Regions from separate parts of the Rhizobium sp. O111 genome, predicted to be linked through region 1. Evidence: predicted binding sites of a transcription regulator. Region 1 holds the regulator's gene; each other region holds the start of a gene.
What was found. The regulator PhoB, encoded in region 1, activates phosphate uptake and scavenging genes when phosphate is short. The targets are predictions, from matches to a motif close to TGTCATNNANCTGTCAT.
Positions count from the first base shown of each region.

Region 1 (3,899 bases):
GGCCGAAGCCTTCCAGATACTTCTCCTGGCCGCCGGCGGCGATCGTCGCCAGCGTGCGACCGTGGAAGGCGCCTTCAAAGGTGATGATGTGGAAGCGCTCGGGATGACCCTTCGAATACTGGTAGCGACGCGCGGTCTTGATCGCGCATTCCAGCGCTTCGGCGCCGGAGTTGGTGAAGAACACCTTATCCGCGAAGGTTGCATCCGTCAGCCGCTTGGCGAGACGCTCCTGACCGGGGATCTCGTAAATGTTGGAAAGGTGCCAGACCTTATCGGCCTGATCCTTCAGTGCTCCGACGACATGCGGGTGGCTATGGCCGACAGAGGTCACGGCAACGCCCGCGCCGAAATCGAGATATCGCTCGCCAGTTTCGGTGATCAGCCACACGCCCTCTCCTCGCTCGAACCGCAGCGGGGCACGAGAGTAGGTATCATAAAGCGGCGCGGCTTCAGCCATGGCGCGATCTCCTGTCATTCGCTCAATAATCGCCCGGACTCCGGCTAAAAAGCGGGTGCCCGGAAATGAAAAATGCCGCCTTTCGGCGGCGAGGGGCACTATTGTCTTTTCGCAGTGCGATGTCAACAAAACTGAGCTTTTGTCGCATGCGTCAAGCAAGCATCAGGGCGCCGGCGAGCTATCAACAGCTAATGTTGCAGAAATGACTCTACCACCCAGCAAGTTGGGGAAAACCGAGAAATCGATTCGCCGCGATTCAACCGACTCTTGTCACGGAGTCGCCCTCACTCTAGGTTAAAACTCAATTACTAGACTGCATGCGGCGGAACTAGTCACCAAAATCGAGCAAGCGTTTCTTGGTCCGGACACGTCCGTGCCATGGGTGAGGGATTCTGCCTACACCAACGCAATAAGGCGGAGACAGGGCATGAACTGGACAGACGAGCGCGTTGAAAGACTGAAGAAGCTTTGGGCCGAAGGCCTGAGCGCCAGCCAGATTGCGGCACAACTTGGCGGTGTAAGCCGCAACGCCGTCATCGGCAAGGTCCACCGTCTGAACCTGCCTGGCCGCGCCAAGGCCGGCGGCACGACGACGGCGACCAGAGCACCGAAGCGCCCGGCGGTTTCGACGCCCCGCCCCGCCAGCAACTTCAATTCCGCACGCATCTCGCCAAGCCGCGCCGTTGCCCGCCCGCAGGGCGCAGTGGCTCTCAAGGAAGAGATGGATATCGATGCGATCGAGGAAGTCCGTTACCGTCCCGCTTCCAACGTTGTCGTTCCGATCTCGCGCCGCCTCGGCCTCACGGAACTGACCGAGCGTACGTGCAAGTGGCCGGTCGGCGATCCGCTGACGGATGACTTCCACTTCTGCGGCTGCGAATCCCCTGACAACTCGCCATACTGCACCTATCACCAGCGCATGGCCTACCAGCCGGTCAACGAGCGCCGCAAGGCAGCCAACCGGGTCGCATGACCCGGAAAGCCGGATAAGGAACAAAAGAAAACGGGCCCTTGCGGGCCCGTTTTTCGTTGGATCGGATGAAATGGAAGCGCCTTACGCTTCCATCGAATAGCCGGCGCCGCGAACGGTGCGGATGACATCTTGCATGTTCGAGAAGTTGAGCGCCTTGCGCAGGCGGCCGACGTGTACGTCGACGGTGCGTTCGTCGACATAGATGTCATGGCCCCAGACGCCATCGAGCAGCTGCGAGCGGGAGAAGACACGGCCGGGCGACGACATCAGGAATTCCAGAAGGCGGAATTCGGTCGGTCCCAGGCGGACTTCGCGGCTCTTGCGGTGAACGCGGTGGGTTTCGCGATCGAGCTCGATATCGCCGCACTTCAGCAGCGAGGAGAGCACTTCCGGCTTGGCGCGGCGCAGCATCGCCTTGACGCGGGCGACGAGCTCAGGCGTCGAGAACGGCTTGACGACATAGTCGTCGGCGCCGGTCGACAGGCCGCGAACACGTTCGCTTTCCTCGCCACGGGCGGTCAGCATGATGATCGGCAGGCGCTCGGTCTCCGGGCGCATGCGCAGGCGACGGCACAGCTCGATGCCGGAAACGCCGGGCAGCATCCAATCGAGGATCAACAGGTCGGGCGTGCGTTCCTGCAGCCGGATTTCGGCCTCGTCACCGCGAAGGATGGTATCGACTTCGAAGCCTTCGGCCTCGAGGTTATAGCGAAGAAGCACGCTCAGTGCTTCTTCGTCTTCAACGACTGCTACTCTTGGGATCATTCGTCTCGGTCTCCTGGGGGCGTGGGTCCGGAACGCTTATTCCGTGACCGCGCCGACGGTGTTGGCGGTGTCGTCCTTCGGACGCTCGCCTTCCGGCTGGGCGCCGGTAGCCATGTAGTAGATGGTCTCTGCGATGTTGGTGGCGTGGTCGCCGATGCGCTCGATGTTCTTGGCGCAGAAGAGAAGATGCGTGCAGCTGGTGATGTTGCGCGGATCTTCCATCATGTAGGTCAGCATCTCGCGGAACAGCGAGGTGTACATCGCGTCGATTTCCTCGTCGCGCTCGCGGATCGACTTGGCGCGGTCGGCAACGCGGCTGGTGTAGACGTCGAGAACTTCCTTGAGCTGGACAAGCGCCAGTTCGGAAAGATGCTCGAGGCCACGAGCGAGCTTGCGCGGAACGCCCGTGCTCTGGACAGCGATGACGCGCTTGGCAGTGTTCTTGCCGAGATCGCCGACGCGCTCGAGATCGGCCGCGATGCGGATCGAGCCCATGATTTCGCGAAGGTCGGCGGCCATCGGCTGGCGGCGGGCGATGGTGATGATCGCCTTTTCGCCGATCTCGCGCTCGGCGTGATCGAGGATCACGTCGTCGGAGATGACCTTCTGGGCGAGCGAAGTGTCGCCGTTGACGAGCGCGCGAACAGCGTCGCCGACCATCTGTTCCGCGAGGCCGCCCATTTCGGAGATGCGGCGCGTCAGGAACTTGAGATCATCGTCATAGGCGGAATAGATATGTGTCGATGCCATGGGGCTTATCCTTGAATGTCCTGAGGTTTACCGGTTTCGGAGATCAGCCGAAGCGGCCCATGATGTAATCCTGGGTGCGCGGATCATCCGGGTTGGTGAACATCTTGTCGGTATCGTTCTCCTCGACGAGGTTGCCGAGGTGGAACATGGCGGTGCGCTGCGAAACGCGTGCTGCCTGCTGCATCGAGTGCGTGACGATGACGATCGTGTAGGCTTCGCGCAGCTCGTGGATGAGCTCCTCGACCTTGGCGGTCGCGATCGGGTCAAGCGCTGAGCAGGGCTCGTCCATGAGGATGACTTCGGGGCTGACAGCAATCGCGCGGGCGATGCACAGACGCTGCTGCTGACCACCCGACAGGCCGGTGCCGCCTTCATGCACGCGGTCCTTGACCTCGTTCCACAGGCCGGCGCGCTGCAGGCTCTGCTCGACGATGACGTCCATGTCGGCCTTCGCCTTGGCGAGACCGTGGATGCGCGGGCCGTAGGCGACGTTTTCGTAGATCGACTTCGGGAACGGGTTCGGCTTCTGGAACACCATGCCAACGCGGGCGCGCAGCTCAACGACGTCGATATCCGGATCGTAGATATCATCGCCATCGAGCGTGATCTTGCCGGTAACGCGGCAGTTGTCGATCGTGTCGTTCATGCGGTTCAGGCTGCGCAGGAAGGTGGACTTGCCGCAGCCCGACGGACCGATGAGAGCCGTCACGGTGTTTTCGCGGATGTTCAGCTTCACGTCGAAAAGCGCACGCTTCTCGCCGTAGTAAACCGAGACGTCCTGGCCGATCATTTTATACGGAATGGTATTCATCTTCTGGTCTAGCGCCTTCTCAACTGCGGCTTCCGTCAACATGTTCATGATGTTTACTCCGTTTACCAGCGGCGCTCAAAGCGACGACGCAAGAGGATGGCTCCGAGGTTCATGACGATCAGGAACAGGAGCAGGACGATGAT
Region 1 is NZ_JBSHXL010000001.1:141,819-145,717, reverse strand. It holds gene ACVTFQ_RS00725 (aspartate aminotransferase family protein) at 1-457, opposite strand, end outside; gene ACVTFQ_RS00720 (GcrA family cell cycle regulator) at 885-1,430, shown strand; gene phoB (phosphate regulon transcriptional regulator PhoB) at 1,512-2,195, opposite strand; gene phoU (phosphate signaling complex protein PhoU) at 2,232-2,945, opposite strand; gene pstB (phosphate ABC transporter ATP-binding protein PstB) at 2,989-3,804, opposite strand; gene pstA (phosphate ABC transporter permease PstA) at 3,819-3,899, opposite strand, start outside.

Region 2 (3,899 bases), 3.6 Mb from region 1:
CTGGTAGAAGAAATTCGGGATGTAGAAGCTGTCGGTGATGTAGACGCGGTCGCTGACGTAATCATACTTGATCGAGCCATCGGCATAGGGCGACGGCAGGTCGAACATGGCACGGAAGATTTCGAGCGGGCTGTCCGGCACGAAATGCTTCATGAAATCGAACAGGTAGGGCAGACGTTCGAAGAACTTGCCCGAATTGGCGCTGTTGGCGAAATCGAGCGAGGCACCGAGGACGATCAGGAACACAACGATCGAGATCACGGTGTAGATACGCCGTGTCCGGACCTGTTGCTGGTAGTGATCGAGAATTGTGCGGGAGCCTTGCTGCAGTCCGCCCATGTGGTCGGTTTCGGCCACGTGCGCCATGTTGAGCATCCTTGTTGAACGAACGGCGGCACCATGATGATGCCGCCGCGAGTTTATTCAGAGGTTCGGATCAACCGCCGATAACCGACTTACGAGCGTCGATGATCGTCTGGTAGAAGGACTGGTCGACCGGCGACCAATCGACGTAACCACCGCCGGTGAAGCTGTCGAAGCAGCCCTTGTCGGTCTTCGGCAGTTCGGCGAAGTAGGCGGTAACCTTCTTCTGGATGTCAGACGGCAGCTTGTTGGAAACCATCAGCGGACCGTTCGGGATCAGCGGGGACTTCCAGACCTGGACGATATCGTCCATGTCGAGCAGGCCCTTGGTGACCATGATGTGCAGGTTGCCAGAGGTGTAGCCCTGGGCCCAATCGCCGGTGGCGGAGCCGAAGGTGGTGCCGACGTCGAACTTCTTGTCGAGAACGCCGAGAACGAGGTTCTCATGGCCGCCGCCGAAGCCGGTTTCGGAGAAATACTGCTTGACCGGCATGCCGACATCCTTCGGCAGCGAGACGTTCGGGACGAGGTAGCCCGAGGTCGAATCCGGATCGGCGAAGCCGAGCTTCTTGCCCTTGGCGTCGGCGAGCGTCTTGATGCCCGAATCCTTGCGGGCGACCATGATCGAGTAGTAGCCGGTCGAGCCGTCTTCCTGCTTGGTGGTCAGAACCGGCGTAACGGCGTTCGGATCCTTGAGGTAGATCGAGGCGTAGGAGGAAGCGCCCATGACAGCGAGGTCGATGGTGCCGCCCAGCAGGCCCTGGATGACGCCGTTATAGTTCGGCGACGGGAAGATCTGGACTTCCGAAACGCCGGTAGCGGCAACGAGGCCCGGCTTGACGCACTCGGTGCGGCGAACCTGGTCGGCTTCGTTTTCACCGCCGTCGAGGCCGATACGCAGGACCTTGACGTCCTGAGCGTAGGCCTGGCCTGCAACGGTGGCGATGGCGATCGTTGCCATCAGGATCTTGCGGAACGCAGACATGGTAGTCTCCTTTGGTGACGTTTTTCAGTGACTTTGAAGTACTGGGGATCGGTATTTTTCCGGCTTTGTCCCCCGGCCGGAAACTTGTCAGCGCATGACGGCGGAGGCGGCCATCACGCGCGATACGGCGTCCTGCTGCTTGCCCTTGATGTTATCCAGGCTGGTGGACGTCATGGTCTCGTCGATGCCGGCGCCGTTCTTGTCGGTGCCGTAGATTTCGTTGACGGCATCGGCCGTCAGTTCGGACGGCTTGCCGTCAAAGACGACGCGGCCGCCGGCCATGCCGACAATGCGCTCGCAATAGCTGCGCGCGGTGTCGAGCGTGTGCAGGTTGGTGATGACGGTGATCCCTTCGCGCTCGTTGATGTCGCGCAGCGCGTCCATGACGATCTTGGCGTTCAACGGGTCAAGCGAGGCGATCGGCTCGTCGGCAAGCAGCATCTTCGGCGCCTGCATGAGGGCGCGGGCGATCGCCACGCGCTGCTGCTGGCCGCCCGACAGCGTGCCGGCCATCTGCAGCGCCGTCTGCTCGATACCCAAACGCTCAAGCGCCGCGATCGCCTGCACGCGCTCTTCGCGGGTGAAGACGCCAAGCAGGCTGAGCACGGTGGAGCGATGGTTGAGACGGCCGAGGATGACATTGGTCATCACGTCGAGGCGCGGCACGAGATTGAACTGCTGGAAGATCATGGCGCAATCGCGCTGCCAATTGCGCAGCGACTTGCCGCGCAGGCCCGACACCTCGGTGCCGTTGAAATGGATCGAGCCGGAGCTCGGCTCCTGCAGGCGGTTGATCATGCGCAGAAGCGTGGATTTGCCGGCGCCCGAACGGCCGATAATGCCGACCATCTGGCCCTGAGGGATGTCAAGCGTCACACTATCGACGGCGATCTTCTTGCCGAATTGACGGGTGACATTCTTCAGCTCGAACATCATGCTCTTCCTCATAGCCCAAACGCGATATGAGGGAGTGCATTAGGCCCGGTCCATGAAGCTCCAATGTCAGTTTTGTGTAAGTGCTGTCACAAACGGGGCTGTGGTGGATTGAAACGTGACAGTGGGGTCACAATTCTGTGACAGATGCGGGATGAGGCGAGTGCGATCTCTCGAAGCAGGAGTAGTTATTCGATCACCGCACTATTGAGCCGGCCATGCTACTCGTCGTTCAATATCGGCATGGCAAAGCATTTCGTTGGATGCGGCCCGGTTGGGAAACCCAACAAGAACAATCTGCAACCCTGCGATACGCGCGTATTTCATCGCCGGTATGCAGTCGGTATCGCCGGTCACGAGTACCAGCCTATCGACAGCCTTCGATGCGCAAAAGGTGGCGATATCCAGGCCGATACGCATATCGACGCCTTTCTGTTCGAAATCCGCCTTGAAATCATTATCCGTTACTGCCTGACCAGCCGGCAGGATCTTTTTCGGCTTGAAGCCACGGAATTTCAACACGCCCAGCCTGACAGCAAAGAGATCTTTCGCCGCAAGCTCCCGTAGCCAGGCATCCGAGCCTGCGAAGGTCTTAGGTTCCGCTGACACCGGCAGTTTGACCGTTCCACTGTACGGCGCACAATCGTAATAGAAAAAGCGGAAAGCGTCTTCATCCGGCTCGACGCAAGCCTTGGCAATCTTCTCAATATAATCGGGATTGTAGTTCATTCCGGCATTTCGCGCCAAAACGCGAACATGTCCGCCATCGATCAACACCGCAACGTTCTTCAAATAAAAGACCCCCTCGGCTCGTCGCCTTGGGGGTCTCAAGATACGTGCCCGCCTACGGGCGTACGGATATACAGCGATAATGCTACAGCGACGCCATTAGTCAACCGAAATCGTCTACAAACCGCCTCGCCCCCTCACCGCCGCTTCTGCAACACCTTGTTGCCCTTGGGCCCGGTCATCTTCGGGGTGTTCTTGTCGTTCTCGTCGCGCAGCACCCGCCAGCGGGCCAGCCGCTCCGGCGCCAGCGTGCCTGATTTGACGGCGGCCTGGACGGCGCAGCCGGGTTCGTGGTCGTGGGTGCAATCGCGGAAGCGGCAGTGTTCGGCAAGTTCGGTGATCTCGGAGAAGACCTGCTCAATGCCCTCCTGAACGTCGCTGACGTGGAGCGTGCGCATGCCCGGCGTGTCGATGACCCAGCCGCCGCCGGCCATGGCGTGCAGCGAGCGGGCCGTCGTGGTGTGGCGGCCCTTGGCGTCGCGTTCGCGGATGCCGCCGGTTGCCTGCGAGCCCTCGCCGCTCAGCCTCGCCAGCGCATTGACCAGCGTCGACTTGCCGACGCCGGACGAGCCGATCAGCGCCAGCGTCTGGCCGAAGCCGCTCCATGGACCAAGCGCCGAAGCCGCATCGTCGCTTTTGGCATTGAGCACGACCACCGCGAGATCGCGCTGCAGGGCTTTCGCCTGCGCTTCGTACTCCGCCACATCAGGGGCGAGGTCGGCCTTGGTCAGCACGATGACCGGCGTCGTCTCCGCCTGGTTGGCGAGCGCCATGTAGCGCTCGAGGCGGGCAACGTTGAAATCGGCGTTGCAGGAGGTGACGATCAAAA
Region 2 is NZ_JBSHXL010000001.1:3,761,220-3,765,118, reverse strand. It holds gene phnE (phosphonate ABC transporter, permease protein PhnE) at 1-366, opposite strand, end outside; gene phnD (phosphonate ABC transporter substrate-binding protein) at 437-1,348, opposite strand; gene phnC (phosphonate ABC transporter ATP-binding protein) at 1,436-2,281, opposite strand; gene ACVTFQ_RS18775 (NYN domain-containing protein) at 2,486-3,073, opposite strand; gene rsgA (ribosome small subunit-dependent GTPase A) at 3,208-3,899, opposite strand, start outside.
Region 2: the regulator PhoB is predicted to act here: its motif matches at 2,400-2,416, upstream of phnC (phosphonate ABC transporter ATP-binding protein).

Region 3 (3,899 bases), 1.4 Mb from region 1:
GTCGCGCACGAGCTGCAGGGCGTTGCGCATCTTGGTGGCGCTTTCGGATTCACGCGAGCCGAAGTTCGAATGCGAGACGAGGGCGGCGCGCGGCGTGATGCCGAAGCGCTTGATTTCTTCGGCGGCGAGAACGGCCGATTCCGCCACTTCCTCGGCTGTCGGATTGAACGTCACGTAGGTGTCGGTGAAGAAGGTGGCGCCACGCTGCGAGATCAGCAGGCTGAGCGCCGAGAAATCGCGAACGTTCGGGCGCTTGCCCACGATCTGGCGGACATCGCGCAGGTGCTTTTCATAGCGGCCTTCGAGACCGCAGATGAGCGCATCGGCCTCGCCACGCTTCAGCGCCAGAGCGCCGATAACCGTGGTGTTGGTACGAACGATGGTACGCGCCGCTTCCGGGATGACGCCGCGGCGGCCGACCAGCGACAGATAGAGCTCGACATATTCGCGGAAGCGCGGATCGTCTTCCGGATTGATGACGTCGAAATCGGACAGCGGACGGATGCGCAGGCCGTAGCGCTTCAGGCGGGTTTCGATGACCTGCGGACGACCGATCAGGATCGGCTTGGCGATACCTTCTTCGAGCAGAACCTGGGCGGCGCGCAGCACGCGCTCGTCTTCGCCTTCGGAGAAGATGACGCGCTTCTTGTCGGCATTCTTGGCGGCCGCGAAGATCGGCTTCATGACGAAGCCGGAGCGGAAGACGAAGCGGTTCAGCTGGTCGAGATAGGCGTCGAAATCGGCGATCGGGCGCAGCGCCACGCCACTATCGGCCGCAGCCTTGGCGACAGCCGGCGCGATGCGCAGGATGAGGCGCGGATCGAACGGCGAGGGGATGAGATAGTTGGGGCCGAAGATCGGCGTTTCATCCGAATAGGCGCGGGCGGCGACATCGGACGGCTCCTCGCGGGCAAGCGCGGCGATGGCGCGCACGGCCGCCATCTTCATTTCCTCGTTGATCGTGACGGCGCCGCAATCGAGCGCGCCGCGGAAGATATACGGGAAGCAGAGGACGTTGTTGACCTGGTTCGGAAAATCCGAGCGGCCGGTGCAGATCATCGCGTCCGGGCGGGCGGCGCGGGCGAGATCCGGCATGATTTCGGGGTTCGGGTTGGCGAGCGCCATGATGAGCGGCTTTTCGGCCATCTGCGCCAGGAGTTCCGGCTTCAGGACGCCGGCGGCCGAAAGGCCGAGGAACACGTCGGCGCCGCCGATGTTTTCAGCCAGCGTGCGGGTGTCGCTCTTCTGCGCGTAGACGCTCTTCCATTCGTCCATGAGCTCGACGCGGCCTTCGTAGACAAGGCCTTCCAGGTCGTGGACCCAGATGTTTTCGCGCTTGGCGCCGAGGGTGACGAGAAGGTTGAGGCAGGCAAGGGCCGCGGCACCGGCGCCGGAGGCGACGATCTTGACCTCTTCGATCTTCTTGCCGGCGAGTTCCAGGCCGTTCAGGATCGCGGCGGCGACGATGATGGCGGTGCCATGCTGGTCGTCATGGAAGACCGGGATCTTCATCTTTTCGCGCAGCTGGCGCTCGATCTCGAAACACTCCGGCGCCTTGATGTCTTCAAGGTTGATACCGCCAAAGGTCGGCTCAAGCGCGGCGACGGTGGAGACCATGTGATCGACGGTCGTTGCATCGACCTCGATGTCGAAGACGTCGATGTTGGCGAACTTCTTGAAGAGAACCGCCTTGCCTTCCATGACCGGCTTGGAAGCTAGCGGGCCGATATTGCCGAGGCCGAGAACGGCCGTACCGTTGGAGATCACGGCAACCAGGTTGGCACGCGAGGTGTAGTCGGCGGCCGTTTCCGGATTGTCGCGGATAGCTAGACAGGGCGCGGCGACGCCGGGCGAATAGGCGAGCGCGAGGTCGCGCTGGTTGCCGAGCGGCTTGATGGCCTGGATCTCGATTTTGCCGGGACGGGGATAACGGTGGAAGAACAAGGCCTGTTCATCGAGGCTGCCGCCTGCCGCTTTGTTGTCCGTCTTCGGTTTGTCGCTGTGATCCATCGTAATGCTCCAGGCTGTCGCACATGCTTTCATTGGAGCGCTTTCAATACATCAATCGAAAGACGGTAACAGCGGGAATTTCGGTTCCGGTTCCCAAAAACAACGCAAATGTGCAACAGCGCCCGCGAGATGCCGGGGATTTGCGACGGTAGGACCTGTGATCAGGGCCCGACACCCGGGCCGTGTCATCTTCCTGAAACACGAGTCTGGTTTTCAGAGGCACAGATGAAGCATGGGGCACGGGCAGTATGCTTGTGAAGGACAATATGGATACGCGCCACTTCCGTACGCTCTTTATTTCCGACGTCCATCTCGGCTCGAAAGCCGCGAAAGCCGACTTCCTGATCGACTTTCTGAAGTACCACGAAGCCGATACGATCTTCCTGGTGGGAGACATCGTCGACGGCTGGCGCCTGAAGCGCAGCTGGTACTGGCCGCAGGAATGCAACGACGTGATCCAGAAGCTGCTGCGCAAGGCGCGCAAGGGAACGCGTATCGTCTACATCCCCGGCAATCACGACGAATTCCTGCGCGACTTCCCCGGCATGCACTTCGGCGGCATCGAAGTGGCCGAGCGGATGATGCACGAGGCGGCCGACGGCAAGAAGTATCTGGTGCTGCATGGCGACGAGTTCGACGTCGTGGTGCGCAACGCCCGCCTGCTCGCCTATCTCGGCGACTGGGCCTACGACATGGCGATCATGATCAACATCGGGCTTGCCGCCATTCGCCGCAAGCTCGGCATGCCTTACTGGTCGTTCTCCGCCTGGGCAAAGCTGCAGGTCAAGCACGCCGTCAACTTCATCGGTGAGTTCCAGAAGGTGGTGGCCGACGAAGCCCGTAAGAGCGGTGCCGACGGCGTGATCTGCGGCCACATCCACCATGCCGTCATGGAAGACATGGATGGCGTGCGCTACATCAACACCGGCGATTGGGTTGAAAGCTGCACGGCAATCGCCGAGCACGAAGACGGCACGTTCGAGCTGATTGAATGGCGCACAATGGGCGGCGCTGCTGCACCGGCACCGCTGGCGCTCGAAGATCACCGCAAGCGCGAGCCTGCACAGCAGGCGGCCTGATACCACCAACTATTTCGCTGTTGCGAAATGGCATTGTGCAGTTGCTGCCGTTGCCGTTTCGCGACAGTTGTGGCTTATTTTTGAAATCGGTTTGGGGCGGCCTTATCTCGCCTTGGTTGCCATTAAGGTGACGTGTTAGGCAACTTGCAGGTTCCTTTCAGGTCACACCGATGATTCCCGCCACGAATGCCTCTTTCACAGAGGTCGCGCCCGCCCATTTCCGGCTGCTGAGCGCTTTGTCCTATTGCGCGCCGCTGCTTGTGAACGGTGTCGCGCTGCCGTTCTTTCCCGTCTGGCTGGCGATGCACAAATTCAGCGACCACGAGATCGGCATCATCCTCGCCGTGCCGATGGTGGTGCGCGTGCTGGTGGCGCCGATCGTGGCCATGTATGCCGACCGGATGAAGGAGCGGGCCGATGTGCTGGTGTTTTCCGGTGGCCTGTCGCTGCTGACCGCAATCGCGCTCTACTGGACCGACACGTTCTGGCCGGTGCTCATCGTCTACACGCTCCAGGGCGCCACGTTTTCTCCCTATGTGCCTGTGGTCGAATCGATTGTCATCTCGGGTGTGCGGCGCTGGGGTTTCGATTATGGTTCGATGCGGGTGTGGGGCTCTGTCGCCTTTATCGCCTCGACGCTCGTCGGCGGGCGACTGATCGGAAACTGGGGCGGGCAAATGGTTCTGCCTGTCATGATCTTCGGTTTCGTCATGACGATGGTGATGGCGCTCTACTGTCCGCGCATCGGGCCGACGCGCAGGCGCGGCACGCCTGTCGATCTGCAGCAGGCGACCGGCAGTTCGCTGAGGC
Region 3 is NZ_JBSHXL010000001.1:1,512,897-1,516,795, reverse strand. It holds gene ACVTFQ_RS07760 (NADP-dependent malic enzyme) at 1-2,010, opposite strand, end outside; gene ACVTFQ_RS07755 (UDP-2,3-diacylglucosamine diphosphatase) at 2,277-3,089, shown strand; gene ACVTFQ_RS07750 (MFS transporter) at 3,260-3,899, shown strand, end outside.
Region 3: the regulator PhoB is predicted to act here: its motif matches at 2,194-2,210, upstream of ACVTFQ_RS07755 (UDP-2,3-diacylglucosamine diphosphatase).

Region 4 (3,899 bases), 3.2 Mb from region 1:
CGGCGTCGCCGATTTCAACCAGTACGGCACGCGTCGCGGCAATCACGAGGTGATGATGCGCGGCACGTTTGCCAATATCCGCATCCGCAACCACATGCTCGGCCCGAACGGCAAGGAAGGTGGCTACACCATCCATTATCCGTCTAAGGAGGAGGAATCGATCTACGACGCGGCCATGCAGTACAAGGCCGAGGGCGTGCCGCTCGTCATCTTCGCCGGTGTCGAATATGGCAACGGCTCGTCGCGCGACTGGGCGGCGAAGGGCACCAACCTGCTCGGCGTCAAGGCGGTGATCGCGCAGAGCTTCGAGCGCATCCACCGCTCGAACCTCGTCGGCATGGGCGTCATCCCCTTCGTGTTCGAAGAGGGTACGACCTGGGCGACGCTGGGGCTGAAGGGCGACGAGACGGTCACCATCGAGGGGCTTGAGAACATCAAGCCGCGCGAGAGGAAGATCGCGAAAATCACCTATGGCGACGGCACCGTGAAGGACGTTCCGCTGCTCTCGCGCGTTGATACGCTCGACGAGGTGATCTACCTCAACAATGGCGGCATCCTGCAGACGGTATTGCGGGATCTCGCGGCCTGATCGGCGCTGATTTTTAAGAAATGCCTGATAATGGCCGCCGGAAAGCGATTTCCGGCGGCTTTTTCGTGGTCTGGAGGGCTATGAGGGGCCGGCCTCACGGCGAAGTGTTGCGGAGTTGTCCCACGCGGGCTCTGTCTCACCCGTTCGTGATTTTTCGTTTGGATCGGGAGCGATTATCTCTAGGTTGAAGAGATGGAGACCCTGCCAACCTTTTTGGTCCGGCAAGGGTGGGAGAGGAAAAGAGGTAGAGGTGCAATGTCGCCGCGGTTTTTGATTTCGCTGATTGCAGGTGTCGCTCTGGCGAGCCCTTTGCTCGCCGAGGAGGCGCCCAAAGGCGTGGTCGAACTGTTCACCTCCCAGGGTTGCGCCTCTTGCCCTCCCGCTGACGCGGCCTTTCGCAAGCTCGTTGAGCGCGGCGACGTCATCGCTCTCGCCTATCATGTCGATTACTGGAACTACATGGGCTGGGCCGACACGCTGAGCTCAAAGGAAAACACCGAGCGCCAGTACGGCTATGCGAAGACCATGGGCCGCGCCAATGTCTACACGCCGCAGGTGGTGGTGAACGGCCGCGATCATGTCATGGGCTCGGATATCGGCGGCATCGAGAAGAAGGTCGACGGCTTTCTGACCGGTGGCGAAGGTCTGACCGTTCCGATCAAGGCCGAGGTCAAGGGCGATCAGCTCGAGATCAACGTCGCCCCCGGCCAGGGCAAGGCCAGTGTCGTCATGGTCTATTTCGATCGCGAAAAGACGATCGAAGTGCAAAAGGGCGAAAACAGCGGCCAGAAGATCGCCTATACGCACAGCGTTTCGGATGTCGAAACGGTTGGCATGTGGGACGGCAAGGAAACAAAACTGACGCTGCCGGCCACCGTGCTGCAGAAGCCCGATCTCGAGGGCTGCGCGGTGCTGCTGCAGTCGTCAACGACGGACGGAACGCCATCGGCGATCCTTGGCGCCACCGTCGTCATGGCCGGCAAGAACATCTGAGCCGTTAGGCATAAGCATGTCGCGCAAAAGCGTGCAGCGGTTTTGCGGCGACGACATGCGACAAACCAAAGACTTGAAGCGTGACTAGCGAATCCGAAGGATTGGGACACGCTTCCAAGAATTTCATCTGTCTTATCAGGTGGAAGCGGGGCGGCCCGACTGATCGTATTCGGGGCTGGGGTTAAGGTCGATACGGTCAGCCGGGCCCTTTGGCGCGCTGGCGCCAAACAGTCACATCTCCTCCAAAGTGCCGAAAGACGATGCGCAGAATTCAGTGTCGGCGAATCCGCTGAGGATGCGCCGGTCAAGTGCGAGCGAATTTCATTTTTAATTGAGGCGCTGTTTTGACTGAAATGCGGCACGCGGCAGATTGCACAGACTATGCTTAATGCGCGCGAGGCCGCGCTTGCAATTTGTAAAGGCTAAGGCAAACTGTCACCCGCGTGTCACGAACGGAGGCATTCGAGACTGATGACAGATCAGCCGGATTTGCGGCGTGGGAATAATCGGGCCACCGACAGCGATTCCCCCGTCGTCGTGGATATCAGGGACTTCAAGCAGAGCAAGGACCCGTTGCCAGTGACGTTTCACCGGCGAGAGCTGGATGCGATCCTGTGGATCTACGGGCGCATGGTCGGCGAGGGAGAGTGGCGGGATTACGCGATCGACCACCTGAAGGACTTGGCCGTCTTCTCCGTCTTCAAGCGCTCCGGCGAAATGCCGCTCTTCCGTATCGAAAAGAATCCCAAGCTCGCCGCCAAGCAGGGCGCCTATTCCGTCGTCAACACCCACGGCCAGATCCTGAAGCGCGGCCACGACCTGCAGCAGGTGCTGAAGGTGTTCAACAAGTCGCTGAAGCTCGTCGAGAAATAGGCGCTATCAACCCAGAAACAGCGTCGCCGGATAGGTGCCTGGATCGGGATCGGTCGCGGTGCCGTCGCCGAGCACACGCTGCATCAGCATCGTGTCCAGCCAGCGCCCGTGCTTGAAGCCGGAGCCCTTGATGCGGCCGATTTCCTCGAATCCATGGCTTGCATGCAGCGCGATCGAGGCAGGGTGCGCACCGCCGATCACGGCGATCATCTGTCGGAAACCGAGCGTGGTCGAACGCGCTATCAACTCCTCCAGCAACCGCTTGCCGACACCCTTGCCCCGCGCCTCCGGCGCTAGATAGATCGAATCCTCGACCATGAACCGATAGGCCGGCCGCGTGCGGAAGGCCGACGCGTAGGCATAGCCGACGAGCGCGCCTGTCTCGTCCACGGCGACGATATAGGGGTAGCCCTTGTCGACAATGGCCTGGTATCGCGCCGCCATCTCGTCGCGATCCGGTGGGGTGATCTCGTAGCTCGCAACGCCATTCAGGACAGAGTCGCGGTAGATGGCGGTGATGGCGTCGATGTCGGAGAAGGAGGCGTCGCGGAGGAGAACGGGCATGGGGCGGGCCAATGTCTGGAGAGCTGGTGTTCGTTGCTTGAAGAGCATTCGCAGCGGCGGTTGGCAAGGGGAAAGCAGACGGGCTGTGGTGGTTGCGGGCGGGAGGTCCATTGACGTCGCATATGCGGAAGCGTGCTTAGATTCTCGGGACGAGCCCGAGAATGACGGCGGAGTGTGCGGTTTCCGCCAGTAACCTATTGAAACATAAGAGCTTCCTAGCTCTCGACGTCATCCTCGGCCTTGTGCCGAGGATCTAAGCACGCCTCCACGCGCACGGCGTCGATGGCTGTTCATCGCCTGCTTCGCCGAGCACCACCGCTCCGTCTACCGCTCAGCCCGATACCCAGCCCGAGAACTTTCCCCCTGGAGTAGCATTGCAACTTCCACTTTCGCAAAGCCTTGCCTCTTGCGGCTGGCTGCTTTAGCTCAGAAGTGAAATGGAGCAGACCTAATGATTTTCATGGTAATCGCGGTCCCGATCGTCTTGGTCTGCTTCCTGCTGTTTCCCCGCCACACGCTGATCGTCGTTGCCGCCCTTGCCTGTGTCGGCGCCGCAGTCGGTCTCTATCTCTACTTCCAGCAGTCCGACCGCCTGAACTCGGCAAGCCTGGTGTCGGGCACGAGCAGCGGAACCAGCGGTTGCCAGGATCCGGACAAGCCGGTTTTCGTCGAGCTGTCGAATGCCTCCGACCGGCAGGTCAATATCGTGCGCTTCCGGCTGATTGCGAAGCGTCCGGGGTTCAGCGGCGAGGTCTATTCGGATTATTTCAGCAGCGACAAGATCATCGCGCCGCATAGTGAGTACGGCAGCTGCTGGGCTTTGAACCGTTACCGAGGTCTGGACACCCTGCCGGGCCGCCCCTCGCCCAGTGACTTCGAA
Region 4 is NZ_JBSHXL010000001.1:3,322,582-3,326,480, forward strand. It holds gene acnA (aconitate hydratase AcnA) at 1-589, shown strand, start outside; gene ACVTFQ_RS16650 (DUF1223 domain-containing protein) at 845-1,582, shown strand; gene ACVTFQ_RS16655 (DUF2794 domain-containing protein) at 2,054-2,455, shown strand; gene ACVTFQ_RS16660 (GNAT family N-acetyltransferase) at 2,462-3,019, opposite strand; gene ACVTFQ_RS16665 (hypothetical protein) at 3,471-3,899, shown strand, end outside.
Region 4: the regulator PhoB is predicted to act here: its motif matches at 2,016-2,032, upstream of ACVTFQ_RS16655 (DUF2794 domain-containing protein).